DNA from 2 places in the Shewanella sp. Arc9-LZ genome. Region 1 is predicted to be linked to the other one. Evidence: predicted binding sites of a transcription regulator. Region 1 holds the regulator's gene; the other holds the start of a gene.
The links. The regulator LexA, encoded in region 1, represses DNA repair genes until DNA is damaged. The targets are predictions, from matches to a motif close to TACTGTATNNNNATACAGTA.

Region 1 (4,451 bases):
GTTGCAACGTTTCACTGATAGTTTCAGCAAGCAGTAACACTTGGGTAATATGACGAGGCGTTATCTCAAACTGATCGCTACCGGTCAGTAAACCTTGTTCAACCATGAAATCTAAAATGCTATCCACATGTTGAGGCACATCATCAATGCTCATAAATAGCTCAGCTTTAAGTAATGGATAAAAGTCCATTACAATGCCATGAATTCGCTGGCGATCGCACACGTCATAATGCACTAAACAACTGGCAATTAATGACGGCAACGCCATCAAATGAATAATATTATTACGGTAATAACTCATGGTGATGGCAATTTTTTCATCAACTGAAATAATTTCACCAATAAGGTCTTTGGTACTAACAAACTTATTTAACGACAGACAGTGATCAATAATTGACTTGCCATTACCTTCGGCCACAGAGGTATAATCGGTATAAGGCACTGTTTTAAGTAAGGCTAAATACAAATCAAGCTGACGTTCTAACTGGCTTCTTTCTAACGCATTTTGCTCTGACGCTAATAACACTAAACTAGTCAATGTTACTGAACTGGCTGCGGCCGCTCCATTAATATTAGTCATTACGCGGTTAGCTAACAAATTAACTGAGGGCGTAAACCAAGATGGTTTTTGGTCAGGATCTTTAGCTAGCTCATCACGCCACTCTGGCGCCTGCTGATTTAAGAACTGTTGTAAATTAATCGGCTCACCAAAATTCACATAACCTTGGCCAAAATTGCCTAACTTACGAATAGCACCAAATACCTGCCATACAGATTCTTTTTTCTTTTTCTTACCGCTTAATTCTTTGTGGTACGTCGCCACTTCCATCACATGGTCATAACCTAAATACACGGGTACTAAGGTTACTGGGCGCTCTATCCCACGTAGCACACTGTTAATTGTCATAGCCAACATACCGGTTTTAGGCGCTAGCAAACGTCCTGTACGCGAACGACCTCCTTCAGTGAAATACTCGACCGCATAACCCTTAGCAAATAACTGATCTAAATATTCACGAAATACTGCGGTATAAAGTTTATTACCATTAAAACTACGACGGATAAAGAATGCCCCACCACGGCGGAACATCGGCCCTGCTGGCCAAAAATTAAGGTTAATACCGGCAGCAATGTGCGGCGGAACCATGCCCTGATAATACAAAATATACGACAGTAGCAAGTAATCCATATGGCTACGATGGCAAGGAACGTAAACAATTTCATGGCCATCATGATGTAACTGTCTTACTTGCTCGGCACCTTTGATATTGATGCCACTGTATAATTTGTTCCATAACCAAGTCAGGAAACGTTCGGCAATACGCACCAAACTATCAGAATAGTCGGCGGCAATTTCATCAAGGTATTCAATGGCGGTTTCACGTGCTTTCTCGACTGTTACTTTCTTATTTGCAGACTCTTCTTCAATGGCTTTTTTGATAGATTCTGATTTTAATAAAGAGGCAAACAACGCTTGTCGATTCGGTAATTGTGGCCCCGTCATCACTTTGCGTTGACGGCGGAAATGCACACGGGCGACTCGGGTTAATTTGTGAGCAATTCTTTTATCAGTACCATGTTCATCGGCCATATGACGAAGCGATAATGCATTAGAAAACTGGACGAAATTATGGCGTCCTAAAAATAAAATCATTAACCATTTACGTAACCACGTAGGGTTTTCACGTTCAAATACAGCAGCTTTCATGCTGTCTTCTTCTTTACCTGGGGTACGTCCCCAATAAAGGCAAACAGGAACCAACTGTATATCTAATTCAGGGCTCTCACTATGAAGTGACAATAAACTGGTAAAATAATTAAGGAATTTGTCACCACTTTCACGTTTACCAAATAGTGGCTTGCGGCCCTCTAAACAGACCACACGAGGCACGGTTAAGCCATCAAGCTGTAATGGCTCATAAGGACTGGGCAGACCAAAGCCCTCGGTGATTTCGCTCAACGCGGCAATATCGCTAATAGATTCCGTTTTCATTAAATAAACCAAAGGTTTAGTTGGATCTATATTGAGGTCATCAAAAGGATCGTGAGGGACCACAATGGTCTGTACCATCCACTTTTGAATCCATCTTAATGCTCGTAAAAATATTGAATCTGGTTTTGACATGGTTATTTTCGCAACATAAGCCACTGTAATATTGTCGTATAGGATACCAGAAACCACCCTGCTTACACTATCAGACCGATCTATCTTTACGTTTAAGCTCTCACTATCAGAAATAACATAAGACAGAACATTAGTAATAGTTAATTAAAACATATTGTTGAGTGATACTTAATCAACAAAATACAAAAAATAGTTGGTTAATACTTGCGCGAACACAAACACTGTATATAATGACAGTCACTGTATAAAAAGACAGGAATCATCATGAGACCGTTAACGCCGCGCCAAGCAGAAATTTTAGACTTAATTAAAAACAATATCGCCGAAACAGGTATGCCACCCACTCGTGCTGAAATTGCGAATCGTCTTGGCTTTAAAAGTGCTAATGCCGCCGAAGAGCATTTAAAAGCATTAGCCAAAAAAGGCTTTATCGAGATCATGCCTGGTACTTCAAGAGGCATTCGTTTACCTCATGAAGAACAGGTTGAAACCGGTCTGCCACTCATTGGGCAGGTTGCTGCTGGTGAACCAATTTTGGCTCAAGAGCATGTAGAGCAATACTATCAAGTCGATCCAAACATGTTTAAGCCCGCCGCAGATTTTTTATTGCGAGTGCGTGGTGACAGCATGAAAAACATCGGCATTTTAGAAGGCGACTTACTCGCTGTACATAAAATGCAGCAAGCACGTAATGGCCAGGTTGTTGTGGCACGTGTTGATGATGACGTCACCGTAAAACGATTTGAACAAAAAGGTAATGTGATTTATCTGCATGCCGAAAATGAAGATTACAATCCAATAAAAGTAGATTTAAGTTGCCAAAGCCTAACCATCGAAGGGCTTGCCGTTGGCGTTATCCGTAATGGAGATTGGTTATGAACAAACTAATGGGCATCGCGCCACGCCACCCGGGCTTATGGGTAGATTTAACTGAAACAGAACTGCATGGCACCCAAACCATTCAAACATTACAAACTGTCACTCAAGGTGAGGCTGAACTGAGCCAATTGTGCAGCAAGTTAGCGATATTGAGCCAGCAAGGCAGATGGATTGTGTTAATTAGTCCGCCCCATATTGGCTATAAACATATGCTGGCAAGTGCTGGTGTAAGAATGGATCGCATTTTACTGGTGCACACCAAAGATGAAGTCGAAACATTATGGGCCATGGAGAAAGCGCTCACTAGCGGTACATCGAGCGCAGTAGTAACTTGGACAAGCTCACTTGATGCTCGCGATAGTCGCCGTTTAGAAATTGTCGCCAAAAGTGCACGTGCATTAGGGGTGGTAATTGAAGATGTGAATGCTCACTTACCTCACAAACATCAACTTGTTAGCCCTACTTTAACAAATGGAACAAGTAATTTTTGCTCATTTCACTAAGCACGAACCCTTCATTACCAAGCCCTGTATTGAATTCAGGGTTTTTTTTCATCTTTTTTCAGCCTATTAGCCAACAAAGTGATCTTGATCAATGTTTAATCTACAAGTAATGTGGTTAACAAGGATGAAACATTTTTATCTTTAATTGGACGTGAATGGCAGTAATCAAGATTACTTTCAGACAAATGAGCCAAATCAAAATTGATAAGTTCAGTAGTAGGTACAAGCGTGGTGCACAGCTAACAATAAAACCGTAGACCGTCTGTTTACAGCCACCAAAGTACTTTGAGGTCATCAAACTTTTTTCGGGAACCGAAGAGTTTGCATAGAGCAGAGAATTACTGTGTGACTCTTCTTTGTAGTTGCTATTTGCAATTAGCAGAGGAGTAGTCTTGTGAAGCAATGGTTGTATTGTTTACTGGTGGTGTTTGTAGCACTTCCGCTTGGGGCATCAGAAATGCCCCTCAACATGACTCAAGGCGTGACAGATATCAGTGGCAAGGTTTATGACCTCCACATGACGATTCTTTACATCTGTTGTGCAATTGGGTTAGTGGTGTTTGGGATCATGATTTACTCAATGATTTATCACCGCAAATCAAAAGGCGCTGTCGCGGCCAATTTTCACGAAAGTACCAAAGTGGAAATTGCTTGGACCGTCATCCCTTTCATCATCTTAATCGGCATGGCTATTCCAGCCACCAAAACCTTGATTGCTATGGAAGATCCCAGTGATGCTGATCTCACCATAAAAATTACCGGGTCGCAGTGGAAGTGGCATTACAGCTATTTTGATAAAGACATCGAATTTTACAGCACATTATCCACTCCCAGAGCACAAATTGATGGCAGTGAGGCCAAAGGCGAGCATTACCTCCTTGAAGTCGATAAGCCATTAGTACTGCCCATTAACCAAAAAGTGCGCTTCTTGATGACATCTGATG
Region 2 (4,451 bases), 1.0 Mb from region 1:
AGGAAGGTCCATGCAAAACGAATTGCATCTTCTTTGAAATAATCGCCGAAACTAAAGTTGCCTAACATTTCAAAAAAAGTATGGTGACGAGCGGTATAACCCACGTTATCTAAATCGTTATGTTTGCCACCTGCGCGCACACAACGTTGTGAAGTTGTCGCTCGGGTGTAATTGCGTTTATCCATGCCGAGAAACACATCTTTAAACTGGTTCATACCCGCATTGGTGAATAACAGTGTTGGGTCATTTGTGGGAACAAGCGAGCTGCTATCAACAACCTGATGTCCGTTATCTTCAAAGTACTTTAAAAAAGCGCTTCTTAACTCTGCTGTAGTCTGAAACATGAAATGGCCCTGAATATAGAAAATACGAAAGTAACGAGCTTGGCATGCAAGCCTGTAAATGTAAGCATTATATACTGAATTTAGGTCAACATGCGAGATGAGTGGCTCGATTATCCTCTGAGCATAAACCGATAATAATAGTTATTGATAAGCGATCTCACCGACTAAGGTTAACTAAGCTCAACTCGAGGTAATAAACACCTCCCGAACAGCCCGTTACCCAACTAACGACGTTAAATTCACAGGCAATTGGCTCGTTGCTGGCGGTAAGACTGCCTTGTGAGTAAGCAAATGGTCAGCTTGAGATTGCAGATTAATAACAAACCTTTGTTGTCGAGTGTTCGGTCTGTTATCCACATTTGAAGTGAGCTCAATGCCCTCTAATTTAACCAGATAAACCTCCGCTATCACGATAAAAAGAGCGTGGTTAGGAGTAACACATTAGCTTTTAAACCAATTGAAGAAGGTAACTGCAGAACTAATAGATTTTTTGGCAAATAGTGTGATTTAAAATGCTAAATAATTCAGAACTAAATCATTAAAAGTATGGGCATTAAAGCTATGTGGGATTATTCAAAGTAACGCAGAGTAGCGGATATGACTCAATAACCCTGAGATTGACAATAATCGAGTACTTGAGATTTTTCACATATCAACGTTTTTAACGTTGCAGTTTTTAGAGTTATAATTTTTAGCGTTATCGTTTTTAGGGTTATCGTTTTTAGGGTATAACAACAGGGGCTTTTAGCGGGGGAATATTCGCGGCGCGCAAGATGCGCTACCGCGATAGATGTAACTGACTGACTAGCTTAGAATACTTCACCCGTTTCAAGGTCAATATTCTCATCACTTTCTGTTTTAGAATCTGATGCATTAGCACCACCATTCAATAACATCGCACGTAAAGTGGTATTAATTTCACTGGCAATGACGGGGTTTTCAGTCAAGAATTTACCTGCATTAGCACGGCCTTGACCAATTTTCTCGCCTTTGTAGCTATACCAAGCACCCGCTTTATCAACTAACTTGTGCGCAACACCTAGATCGACTAACTCACCAGTACGGTTAATACCTTGTCCATAAAGGATTTGGAATTCAGCTTGCTTAAATGGAGCCGCAATTTTGTTTTTAACCACTTTAACGCGGGTTTCATTACCGACAACTTCGTCGCCGTCTTTAATGGCACCGGTACGACGAATATCTAAACGTACTGAAGCGTAGAACTTTAGTGCATTACCACCGGTAGTTGTTTCTGGGCTACCAAACATCACACCAATTTTCATACGAATTTGGTTAATAAAAATAAGCAAAGTATTTGATTGCTTAAGATTACCAGCCAGCTTACGCATAGCTTGGCTCATCATACGAGCGGCAAGGCCCATATGTGAATCACCAATTTCACCTTCAATTTCAGCTTTTGGCGTTAACGCTGCAACAGAATCGACCACAATAACGTCTACAGCACCAGAACGAGTTAACGCATCACAAATTTCTAGCGCTTGTTCGCCAGTATCTGGCTGTGAACAAAGTAAGTTATCAATATCTACGCCTAACTTTTTCGCATAAATTGGGTCAAGAGCATGTTCAGCATCAATAAACGCACAAGTTTTACCTTCGCGTTGCGCTGCGGCAATCACTTCAAGAGTTAACGTCGTTTTACCTGATGATTCTGGACCGTAAATTTCAACGATACGTCCCATTGGCAAACCGCCCGCACCGAGTGCGATATCCAATGAAAGCGAACCGGTAGAGATAGTTTCAACATCCATTGTGCGATCTTCGCCCAACTTCATAATTGAGCCTTTACCAAATTGCTTTTCAATTTGGCTTAAAACGGCGGCTAGTGCTTTCTCTTTATTTGGATCAACCTTCATTATAAAACCCTCTTAAGGCATTCAATACGTTTAGTAAAATGCTATTTCGACTTAGGTGAAGTGACGTGAATCATTTCAATATGTTCATCAGTATACTGTATAGTCATACAGTATCAAGTGCTGAGCTGATTTTTTTTTAAACCTTTGAGAATTGATCATTTACATCAATATTTTATCCTCATAAAATTTTTTGTTTGAATCTATTTATACGCTGGGGGCAAATATTGTTAAGATTAGCCTCATAAGATTTACGTCCTACGATTGATTAATAGTGAAGTGTTCATAATGACAGTGATTGATACCAGCGATTTAGAAAAACACACCCCGATGATGCGCCAGTATTTGGGCTTAAAAGCGGCCCATCCTGATATGTTATTGTTTTATCGAATGGGTGATTTTTATGAGCTGTTTTACGATGATGCTAAACGCGCTTCTGAAATGCTGGGTATTTCACTGACGGCTCGTGGAAAAAGCGGCGGTGACCCGATTCCCATGGCAGGCATTCCATATCACGCTGTCGAAGGCTATTTAGCAAAATTAGTTAACATTGGTCAGTCTGTAGCCATTTGTGAGCAAATTGGTGATCCAGCCACATCAAAAGGCCCTGTTGAGCGCCAAGTGGTGCGCATTGTTACCCCTGGCACCTTAACTGACGAAGCTCTACTGCAAGAAAAACAAGACAATTTATTGGCAGCACTGTATCAGGGTAAAAGCGGTTTTGGTTACGCGACTTTAGACATTTCGTCTGGTCGTTTTGTTGTTGCAGAATTACCCACTCGTGAAGCTTTAGAAGCCGAATTACAGCGGACTAATCCAGCAGAGTTACTTTACAGTGAAGATTTTGCTGACATGTTATTAATCAATAACATGAAAGGCATCCGTCGTCGCCCAGAGTGGGAGTTTGATTACGACACGTGTATTAATTTACTGCTCAATCAATTTGGTACCAAAGATTTGCACGGTTTTGGTATTACTGATGCACGATTGGCGTTACAAGCTGCAGGTTGTTTAATGCAGTATGTAAAAGATACCCAAAAGATGGCGTTACCACATATCAACTCGATTGTGCGCTTTAATCAATCTGAATCTATTATTTTAGATGCCGCAACTAGACGTAATTTAGAGTTAACTCAAAATTTATCTGGCGGGCGAGAAAATACCCTCTCATGGGTGTTAGATAATACCGCAACCCCTATGGGTAGCCGTATGTTACAACGCTGGATCCATGAACCATTACGCAATCGTCAAACTATTCAATATCGCCATAGCGCAGTCAGTGAACTCATTGAACAAGACTTATATCAAACCTTACATGAGCAACTAAAAAGCTTAGGTGATATCGAACGTATTATGGCTCGTTTAGCACTACGCAGTGCCAGACCACGTGACTTTTCACGTTTAAAGCAAGCACTAACGCTTCTGCCTGAAATCCAACAAACATTAGCAACATGCCAACAACCTCGATTAAATACGTTAGTGCAATTACTGGGTGAATTCCCTGAACAACATGATTTATTAGAACGCGCTATTGTAGACAACCCTCCCATGTTAATTCGTGATGGTGGCGTTATCCGTACTGGCTATAATAATGAGTTAGATGAATGGCGTAAGTTGAGTGAAGGCGCCAGTGATTATTTAGTCGAACTTGAAGCTCGTGAGAAACAACAAACGGGGATTAACACCTTAAAAGTCGGCTATAACCGAGTTCATGGTTACTATATTGAAGTTAGCCGTTTACAGTCAGATAGAGTGCCACTGAGCTATCAGCGTCGTCAAACACTCAAAGGCACCGAACGATATATCACCCCAGAATTGAAAGAATACGAAGAGAAAGTACTGTCTAGCCAGGGCAAAGCACTCGCGCTTGAAAAACAACTGTGGGAGCAACTGTTTGACTTGTTGTTACCTAAACTACAAGAATTACAGCAGTTTGCAACGGCTGCTGCCGAGTTAGATATATTAAGTAACTTTGCCGAACGAGCACAATTATTTAATTATCAATGCCCACAAATGACCCACGACATTGGCATTAATATTGAAGCGGGCCGCCATCCTGTCGTTGAGCGAGTTAGCCAAGCAGCGTTTATTGCTAACCCAGTTGCATTAACGCCACAGCGCCAAATGCTTATTGTCACAGGCCCAAATATGGGCGGTAAATCAACCTATATGCGCCAAGTAGCATTGATTACATTAATGGCACATATCGGCTGTTTCGTTCCAGCAGACCATGCTC

Region 2: a site for LexA is predicted at 2,312-2,331, ahead of recA (recombinase RecA). Genes of this name have one in related genera too.

What each region holds. Positions count from the first base shown of each region.
Region 1 is NZ_CP048031.1:294,702-299,152, reverse strand. Features, by position in the region: gene plsB (glycerol-3-phosphate 1-O-acyltransferase PlsB) at 1-2,125, opposite strand, end outside; gene lexA (transcriptional repressor LexA) at 2,390-3,004, shown strand; gene GUY17_RS01400 (cell division inhibitor SulA) at 3,001-3,507, shown strand; gene coxB (cytochrome c oxidase subunit II) at 3,902-4,451, shown strand, end outside.
Region 2 is NZ_CP048031.1:1,313,834-1,318,284, reverse strand. Features, by position in the region: gene alaS (alanine--tRNA ligase) at 1-344, opposite strand, end outside; gene recA (recombinase RecA) at 1,154-2,218, opposite strand; gene mutS (DNA mismatch repair protein MutS) at 2,504-4,451, shown strand, end outside.